DNA from 2 places in the Nitratireductor sp. L15S-10 genome. Region 2 is predicted to be linked to the other one. Evidence: riboswitches for the same ligand, from Rfam matches in the RefSeq annotation. Region 2 holds a riboswitch; the other holds the start of a gene.
What was found. A riboswitch is a leader RNA that binds a small molecule or an ion and turns the genes downstream of it on or off. The one in region 2 is predicted to bind cobalamin.

Region 1 (4,197 bases), on a different replicon from region 2:
GCCGGCAGCCTGTATAACGGAATCGGCCAGCGTGCCGCGTCCAGAGGCGATGCCGTTCTGGTCATAGGCAATCATGGTAGGGTCTTTGCCGCATTGGCCGGCGGCGATTGTTTCGAGTTCACGCGTGAAATCGTCTGCGATGGCTTGCGCCCTCTTTTCCTGCCCGATGAGCGCCCCCATCCGCCGCACTTCACCAGGAATGGTCTCAAGGGTCTGCGCGAAGGAAAATTCTTCGACATGAAAGCCCAGCCGTTTCAGCAACGCGGTGGTGTTGTGTAGTGAGTAGGTGCCGGTGACCACCAGGTCGGGATTTTCAAGAAACACCTCTTCGGCAAGCCCGTGATTGACCGGGTAGGCCTGCGCTTCTTCATGCAGCATTGAGAGGCTCGGCTCGCGCGAAAGGAAGGAGACGGAGACGAGCTGATCCGGCCCGGCCAGCGTCATGGCAAGCTGGTCAGTGCACAGATTGAGCGACATGACGCGTTTCGGCGCGGCCGAAACCGGCGCGACAAGAAGCGCGCCGGCCAGAAGAGCAAGGCCGGAAAGGCAGGGGAGGCGTTTCCGGCGCCCCAGCATCAGGGAGCGAACTTTGCACGGAAGCCGGCGAAAACGCCGAAGCCGGGTGTGTTGTAGCCCTGAACGACTTCGTACTTCTGATCGAGAAGGTTCTCGCCACGCAAATAGAGCTCCGTATTCTCGTTCGGCTTGTAGGCGACCCTGGCGTTCAGAAGAATATAATCATCAAGGTTTGAGCGTGGGCCGTCGACATAACCGTCCACCGTGTCGAGGGCGATTTTCGCTGTCGCGCTGATTTCCCAGCGATCGGCAGGACGCAGTGTCGCGCCAAGAGCGATGTCGTGTTTCGGGATGCGCACTTCCCGCAGTCCATCCGTCTGGGTGGCCTTCGTGTAGGTATAGGCACCGCGCAGGTCGAGCCAGTCGGTTGCCGCATAGGCAAAAGACGCCTCCACGCCGCGTGTCTTGACCTCGCCATTCGTCTGAATGTTCTGATAGGTGACCGGGTGGTAGCCGATGTAATCCTCGACATCGATCATGAAGAAGGTAACATCGGTGACGAGCCTGTTATCCAGAAAGCGCTGTTCAACGCCGATATCGAAGCCGAGGCTCGTTTCAGGCTTCAGTTCGGTATTGCCATAGAACGGAGCGTAGAGTTCGTAGAGACTCGGCGCGCGATAGCCCGTTCCGACCGAGGAGTGGAAACGTGTTCCGGTGCTGGCGAACTCATAGGATCCGGTGGCGCGCCAGGATGTGTGTCCACCGAAGGTGCTGTGTTCGTCATGGCGGACGCCGGCTGTCAAAGTCAGCGCATCAAATGGGCTGTAGATCGCGTCGATCCAGCCGCCGCCCATTGAAACGCTCTTATCGACATTTGCCGTAACGGCCGTTTGACGCTCCCAGTCTGCGCCGAAATTGATCGTCAGCTCGGGAGAAATTTCCAGAGAGCCCAGATAATCCAGCTTGTAGCGCAAACCGTCAAAGGTTGAGGTGGAGCCAGAGCCGCTTGTGCTCTCGCGGGCGGTGTCGGACATCTGTACCGACAACGTGTTGTTCAATTGACCGTCAAACAGGGAGAATTCGGCGCCCACGCGCCCGGCCGCCTGCCGAAATGTCCCGTTCGCCGGGCTGTCGGCGACTGGAAAGCCATCATCCGTCTCAGTCGAGCCGTTTAACAGAAGGCCGCTGGCGAAAACTGCAAGATCGCCGCTGGTTTCGTATCGGCCGCTGAATGTCCCTGTCAGATTGGTGTATCCATCATCTTCCACACCAGATGATGCCATCGAGAAACCATCGGTGGTGAATCCAGACAGGGAAATGCCGAATTCGCCCTGGTCGAAACCGCCCGTCAGTGAGTAGTTTCCAAAGCCTGTTTTTCGGGATCCACCTTCGACATGAACGCTGTGCTCGATACCCTGCGGAATGCCTCCGAGCGTTGTGAGATTGACCACGCCGGCAATCGCATCGGAGCCGTAGAGTGTGCTCTGTGAGCCTTTCAGAACCTCGATCCGCCCAATGTTGTCGGCGAGAAGGTGACCGTAGGCTGCCTGCACGGTAGGGCCAGTAACTTCTGATATGTCGATGCCCTCGAAGAGGGTTTTAACATACTGCCCGCGCAGGCCGCGCATGATCAGCGTGGTCGTGTTTCCGGGCCCGCCATTCGGGGAGAGATTCAGGCCCGGCAGTTGGTTGAGGTAATCCTGCACCAGAGGCAGAGACTGCTCCTCGATCTCCTCGCGCTCGATAACCTGCACCGTGGAGCCCACTTTGGAGGCCTCCGTTGGGGTGCGGCTGGGGGTGATGACCAGTGTGTCGAGCTCGAAGTCTTCAGCCTGCGTGGTGAGCGTGGAGAAGCCCAGTATCAGCGCTGATGCACTGAACAGGAAAGAGGTTCGGTGTCGGCTTGAAAGCATGCATTTCCTCCAGCGAGCAACATTTTCTGATTTGCTGGAGAGCGACAGACGCCAAAGTTCGGTCTCCCCGCCAGCGATGACAATCGCCACCACTGCGAGAACCACAGCCCCGGAAGCGTCCCGCATCCGGTCGGTGACGGCCTGAGGCAGGTTTCCTGGCTCGCGCTTCGTCGGTGGTCTCGCCTTCCCGGGTCTTGCACCCAGTGGCATCAGAGGCACCTCAGCGCTCACAGTTGCGGGAGCAGCCACGGCTGCGGTTCATAAAAATGACCGTTCCGTGTTCCCTTTTCTCCGGCGGGTGAACACCCTGCCAGAGCACCTCAAGCGAACCGAAACCGCTTAGCAACTGGCAGAGACAGCGTCAATCAGCAGGCAGGGGCGGATCCGGGACAGCGTGCTTCCCGAAGTCAAGATTTGTCAGGATTAAATCGTACCTATTGTTGCGAAATCGGCTCTTCGTGTAATTTTTGCGGCAATACTGTCGCAAATCCGTCATTGAGATTGTCGAAAAAGTTGCAGAATTTGCCTCTCGAACCCCGGGGAATTTTGACATCGGGGGCGGGATGGGAAATGCTAATGGCGAACCGAAAACGGCAGATAATGGGAGTGCGTCGATGACGTTTTTCAAGAGCAATGGCGAGAAGGTGCCGGCCCGCGTCGCCGATATGGCGAATGAGGCACGTGCCGGCAGAATGGACCGGCGTGAGTTTCTTGCGCTCGCAAGCGCGCTCGGCGCATCGACGGCAGCAGCTTACGGTATGCTCGGCCTGGCAGCCCCCAGACATGCAATGGCTCAGGAGCCGAAAAAGGGCGGCATACTGCGCGTCGCCATGTTCATCAAGGACCCGAAAGATCCGCGCACGGCCGACTGGTCGGAAATCGCCAACGCCATGCGCCAGACGCTCGAGCCGCTGGTGAAGTACACCCGCGATTTCACCTTTGAGGGCAAGCTTCTCGAAAGCTGGGAAGTCAACGACGATGCAACCGAGTACATCCTTCACGTGCGTCCGGGCGTTACCTGGAACAATGGCGACGCCTTCACCGCCGATGACGTGATCTACAACTTCAACCGCTGGTGCGACCAGACCGTGGAGGGCAACTCCATGCCGGCCCGCATGGCTTCCCTCGTTGATTCTGAGACCAAAAAGGCGCGCGAGGGGGCCATCGAAAAGGTCGATGACATGACGGTGAAGCTGAACCTGTCGGCACCTGATATTTCCATCATTCCCGGCATGTCGGACTATCCGGCACTTATCGTTCACCCAAGCTTCGACGAAACGGGCCGCGATTTCGTCGCCAATCCCATTGGCACCGGTCCCTTCGAGCTCGTGTCCTACGAGGTTGGCAACCGAGTGGAACTCAAGAAGCGGGCGGATGGCAAGTGGTGGGGCGGCGAAGCCTATCTCGATGGCATTGAGTTCATCGATTACGGCACGGACCCCTCCGCGACCGTCAGTGCCTTTGAATCCGGAGAAATCCACACCAATTACGAAACGACTGCCGATTTCGTGGATATTATGGACTCTCTGGGGCTGGTGAAATCGGAGGTCACCACGGCAACAACGATCGTGGCGCGCACCAATGTCGACAATGCGCCCTATGACGACGAGAAGGTGCGCCGCGCCCTGCAGCGTGCCGTCGACAACACGACGGTTCTGGCGCTCGGCTACAACAATGCCGGCGAGGTGGCCGAGAACCATCATGTCTGCCCGATCCACCCCGAATATGCCGAACTGCCCAGGCTGGAACGCAATCTGGACGAGGCCAA
Region 2 (4,197 bases):
GATGGCTGGCGAAGTAAGATCAGATCGAGATGGGGGGCCTCATCTGGAAATATATCACTTCCAGAAGCGTCTCGGACTGTGCCGGGATTTCAACCGACGCCAAGACAGGCGAATTTTGCAGCGGTGTGAATTCGGGAAGATAATGGCAATCGGCCGCACAATTGCCTTGGCGGTTATCCATGCCGCTTTTCGACTTCTGACAGCACTTCATCGCGGCCGTCTTGTCAGCGGCCAGAACCTCATGAACCTGATCGGTTACTTTCGTTGATGTCATGTCGGCATGCGATTGGATCACAGCCGGCATCATGGCCCCGAGGACCAGAACCAGTATCATCAACGATGGCAAAAGTCTGCGCATTTCAGTAACGTAACGCCGGTTCCGTAAATTTTCTACACTCGTCTCAGCTGACTTCGAACCATGTGGTCATGCCTGCCGCCGCGTGTTCCAGCATGTGGCAATGATACAGCCACTTGCCGGGATTGCCAGCGACGAAGGCAACCTCCGTCGTCTGCTCAGGTCCAATCAGGAATGTGTCGCGCCAGGGCTTGCCGTCATCGACGTCGGCTCCGGATCGGCTGAGAACACGGAAGTGATGACCATGGACATGCATGGCGTGTACCCAGCCTGTCTGATTTATCGTTTCCAGCAGAACCGTTTCGCCGCGCCGAACCGTGAAAAGCGGAGCCTCCGCCAGGTTTGCTATGCCGTTGAATGCCCAGGACTGGCCCGTTTTACGGAAATCTTCGCCTTCAAGGCGCTTGCCCTTGTAGGTGATGTCCACAAAGCCGCCCATGGCGCCACCTTCCATAACGACCTTCACTTTCCGGGCGCCCGTCACATCGGGCTCCGGTATCAGGTTTACCGGAATTGAAGGCGTCGACTGCGCTGTACGCGATATCCCGTCGACGATCCCGTCGACCAGGGGGAATGGCTGATCGCCCGAAATCTCTTCGATCGCAAAATCAGCGTCCGGAACAACCATAAGGTCGATCCGTTGCGCTGGTCCGAGAAGATGCGGGGAATAAGGCAGAACGACGGATTCCGGCAGCGCCTGTCCGTCATAGGCAATTACCTTTCCGCCGAACCGATTGGGATCGAGTTCCAGAACACGTGCGTTCGAGGCGTTGATCAGTCTAACGCGATAGGCTTCGCCACTGCGCAGCTTCAAGACCGGACGTGACTTGCCATTCACAAGGAGCCAGTTACCGAGACGCCCTCCGTGGCTCCAATCCATCAAGGAACCAAAGCTGTCCGTGTCCAGAACGCCAGGCTGGCGCAAGCGCCAGTCATCAATGATGAGGGTGATGTCATGGTCGCGATCAAAGGTGGAGGTTCGCTCCTCCACGATCAACGGGCCATACAAGCCACGCCCGACCTCATTCCAACTCTTGTTGTGCGCGTGATACCAATATGTACCGGAATCCGGCAGCTCGAATTCATAGATGAAACTGTCTCCGGGCTGCACGGGTTCCTGGGTCAAGCCGGACACCCCGTCCATCGCATTTTCGATGCGGATCCCGTGCCAGTGGATGGATGTGGGCTCCTCAAGATTGTTGCGAAAGTTGACGCGTATCCGCTCGCCCTTTCGGGCCCGGATTTCAGGACCGGGTACAATGTCGTTATAGGCCCAGAGATCTGAGAGCTGCTGCTCGTAAAGTGCTCGCTGGACCGATCCGGCGATCAGATCAAACTCCTGCGCACCCGCCTTTGCCACAGCAAGACCGGGCAGGACGCCTGCTGACACGAGCACCCCGGTTCCCGCCAGGAAATTGCGTCTGTCAATCATTCTCCCGCTCCAGCAGAAAGGTCGCGATTGCCGTCAGATCGTCCTGACTGAGAAAGGAAGTTCCGTCACGCACCACTTCCCCCATCGAACCACCAAAAGCGTCGCCGTCCGGTTGGATGCCTGTTTTCAGCGCATAAGCCAGATTGGACACAGTCCAGCCCTTTTCCTTCAGCACATCCGCCCTGATCGAAGGGGATTTACCGCCATCGGGCAGACTGTCCGATCCATGCAGGCGCAATTCAGGCGGAAGACCGAAGTTTGGGGCGAGAACGAAAACCGCGAACCCACCCGCCCCCCAACGCGCGCCATGCCGGAGCGACACCGGTTGGTCTAATATCAGAGTGATAGCCGTTAGAATCAGTGCGAATGCAACACCGGTCACGAGATTCGAGAGCAACGTAAAAAACGTCCGCTGCAAGCCTTCTTCGGGCGCCCAGACTTCGTCCTCGGTCTCAGCGTGTGACACCCCCTCTTCATAAGCTTCGGCTTGGAGGATCAACGGGATAACCCGCACTGATTGCGCCGCGGTCGCGAACACACCAGCGAGCAATCCCGCTACAAGCGCGGCCAGAATTACCCGGGTCAACATCTACGTCGTGGCGCCTTAGTGGCAGGGCGCGACGATTGCGTGGCGCGTGTCGTGGGCGCCGTTGTGCAGTGCGTCGGAATGAGCAAACGCAGCGAAATAAAGCAACGCTATGCCAAATATTGCAGCGAACAGCGTAGTCGTCAGACGTGCTGATGCCGAAACCCGCAGCGAAACAGATTGTGTTGCGAGCATGACAACCTCCGTGTTGCTCATTCAGTCACTTGAACATCTCTCCGTCCGTTCACATGGCAGGTCTCCTGGCTCATGGCGGTTTTCCAGCGCTATCGCCTTCCCGGATGTTTCCAGTGGCGCTCCCGTTTTCGGGAGTTATGGCGCCGCGCCATTCTACAGTCGCGGGGTCGGCTGTGGTTTGGATGCCCGGTCTGGGTCCACCCGTCACATTCCCTTTTCATCCCGCTTCGCGCTCGGCATCGCGGGAACCGTGTGAACAATTACCCTGACGTCACGCCGAAACCGAGTCAATAACGACAAGCTTGGCCGCGACCGTTCTCCGACAAGACCAGGACAACGGCTCCATCAGGATTTCAGATCCAATTGCCGCAGTCTGAGCGAATTGACGACAACTGAGATCGAAGAAGCGCTCATCGCAAAGGCGGCGAACATCGGACTAATCAGGATGCCGAAGAACGGGAAGAGTACGCCTGCAGCTACCGGAACGCCCAACGTATTGTAGATCAGGGCGAAAAACAGGTTCTGCCGTATGTTGCGCATCGTTCCGTGGGCCAGACGGCGAGCCCTGACGATGCCGTCAAGATTTCCTTTGACCAGGGTAAACCCAGCGCTTTCGATCGCGACATCCGCCCCGGTTCCCATCGCGATTCCAACGTCGGCCTGAGCCAGAGCCGGAGCGTCGTTCACGCCGTCGCCGGCCATCGCGACCTTGCGACCCTGCTGCTGCAATTCCTGGATGATGCGCGCCTTGTCTTCGGGAAGCACGTCGGCGCGGATCTCGTCGATGCCCAGGCGCGCAGCAACGGCTTTCGCCGTTCGTTCGTTATCTCCGGTCGCCATGATAATGCGGAATCCAAGTTCATGCAGAGCCTTCAGCGCGTCGGGGGTTGTTTCTTTCACCGGATCGGCGACGCATACGAGTCCGGCGACGCCATTGTCGACGACAACGAACATGACCGTCTCGCCCTCGTCACGGCGGCCATTGGCTTTTTCGGTCAAGCCCCCCGCCTCCAGGCCAAGTTCGCGGATCATCGCGAGATTGCCGAGCGCCACGGCTCTGCCATCCACTGTACCCTTGACGCCTTTGCCGGTAACGGCCTCGAAGTCGCCGGCCGCGGCCAACTCCACGCCTCGCTCTTCGGCTCCTCTTACGATGGCTTCGGCGAGCGGGTGTTCCGAACCCCGTTCAAGGGAAGCCGCCAGACGCAGCACTTCGGTCTCGTCATGGCCATTCTCCGCCACGACTGCCACCAATCGCGGCTTGCCTTCGGTCAACGTGCCTGTCTTGTCGACGATTAGCGTATCAACTTTCTCGAACCTCTCGAGCGCCTCCGCATTCTTTATGAGCACGCCTGCTTGAGCTCCGCGTCCCGTTGCCGTCATGATCGACATTGGGGTGGCGAGACCGAGGGCGCAGGGACAGGCTATGATCAGTACCGCGACCGCGGCGATGAGCGCATATGAAAGGGCGGGTTCCGGGCCCCAAAACGCCCAGCCCAGGAAAGCAAGTACAGCGATAGCGATCACCGCCGGCACGAAATAGCCGGATACTTTGTCGGCATATTTCTGGATTGGCGCCCGGGACCGTTGTGCGTTGGCGACCATTTCGACGATCTGGCTCAGCATTGT

Region 1: linked by a shared signal. The riboswitch ahead of P2W41_RS07395 (TonB-dependent receptor plug domain-containing protein) and the one ahead of P2W41_RS18830 (CbtB domain-containing protein) in region 2 are both predicted to bind cobalamin.

The regions. Positions count from the first base shown of each region.
Region 1 covers NZ_CP120674.1:1,540,643-1,544,839, forward strand. Annotated here, with positions in the region: gene P2W41_RS07390 (ABC transporter substrate-binding protein) at 1-576, opposite strand, end outside; gene P2W41_RS07395 (TonB-dependent receptor plug domain-containing protein) at 576-2,429, opposite strand; cobalamin riboswitch at 2,557-2,767, opposite strand; gene P2W41_RS07400 (ABC transporter substrate-binding protein) at 3,044-4,197, shown strand, end outside.
Region 2 covers NZ_CP120675.1:167,081-171,277, reverse strand. Annotated here, with positions in the region: gene P2W41_RS18845 (hypothetical protein) at 20-304, opposite strand; gene P2W41_RS18840 (multicopper oxidase family protein) at 402-1,787, opposite strand; gene P2W41_RS18835 (CbtA family protein) at 1,780-2,325, opposite strand; gene P2W41_RS18830 (CbtB domain-containing protein) at 2,392-2,568, opposite strand; cobalamin riboswitch at 2,606-2,836, opposite strand; gene P2W41_RS18825 (copper-translocating P-type ATPase) at 2,914-4,197, opposite strand, start outside.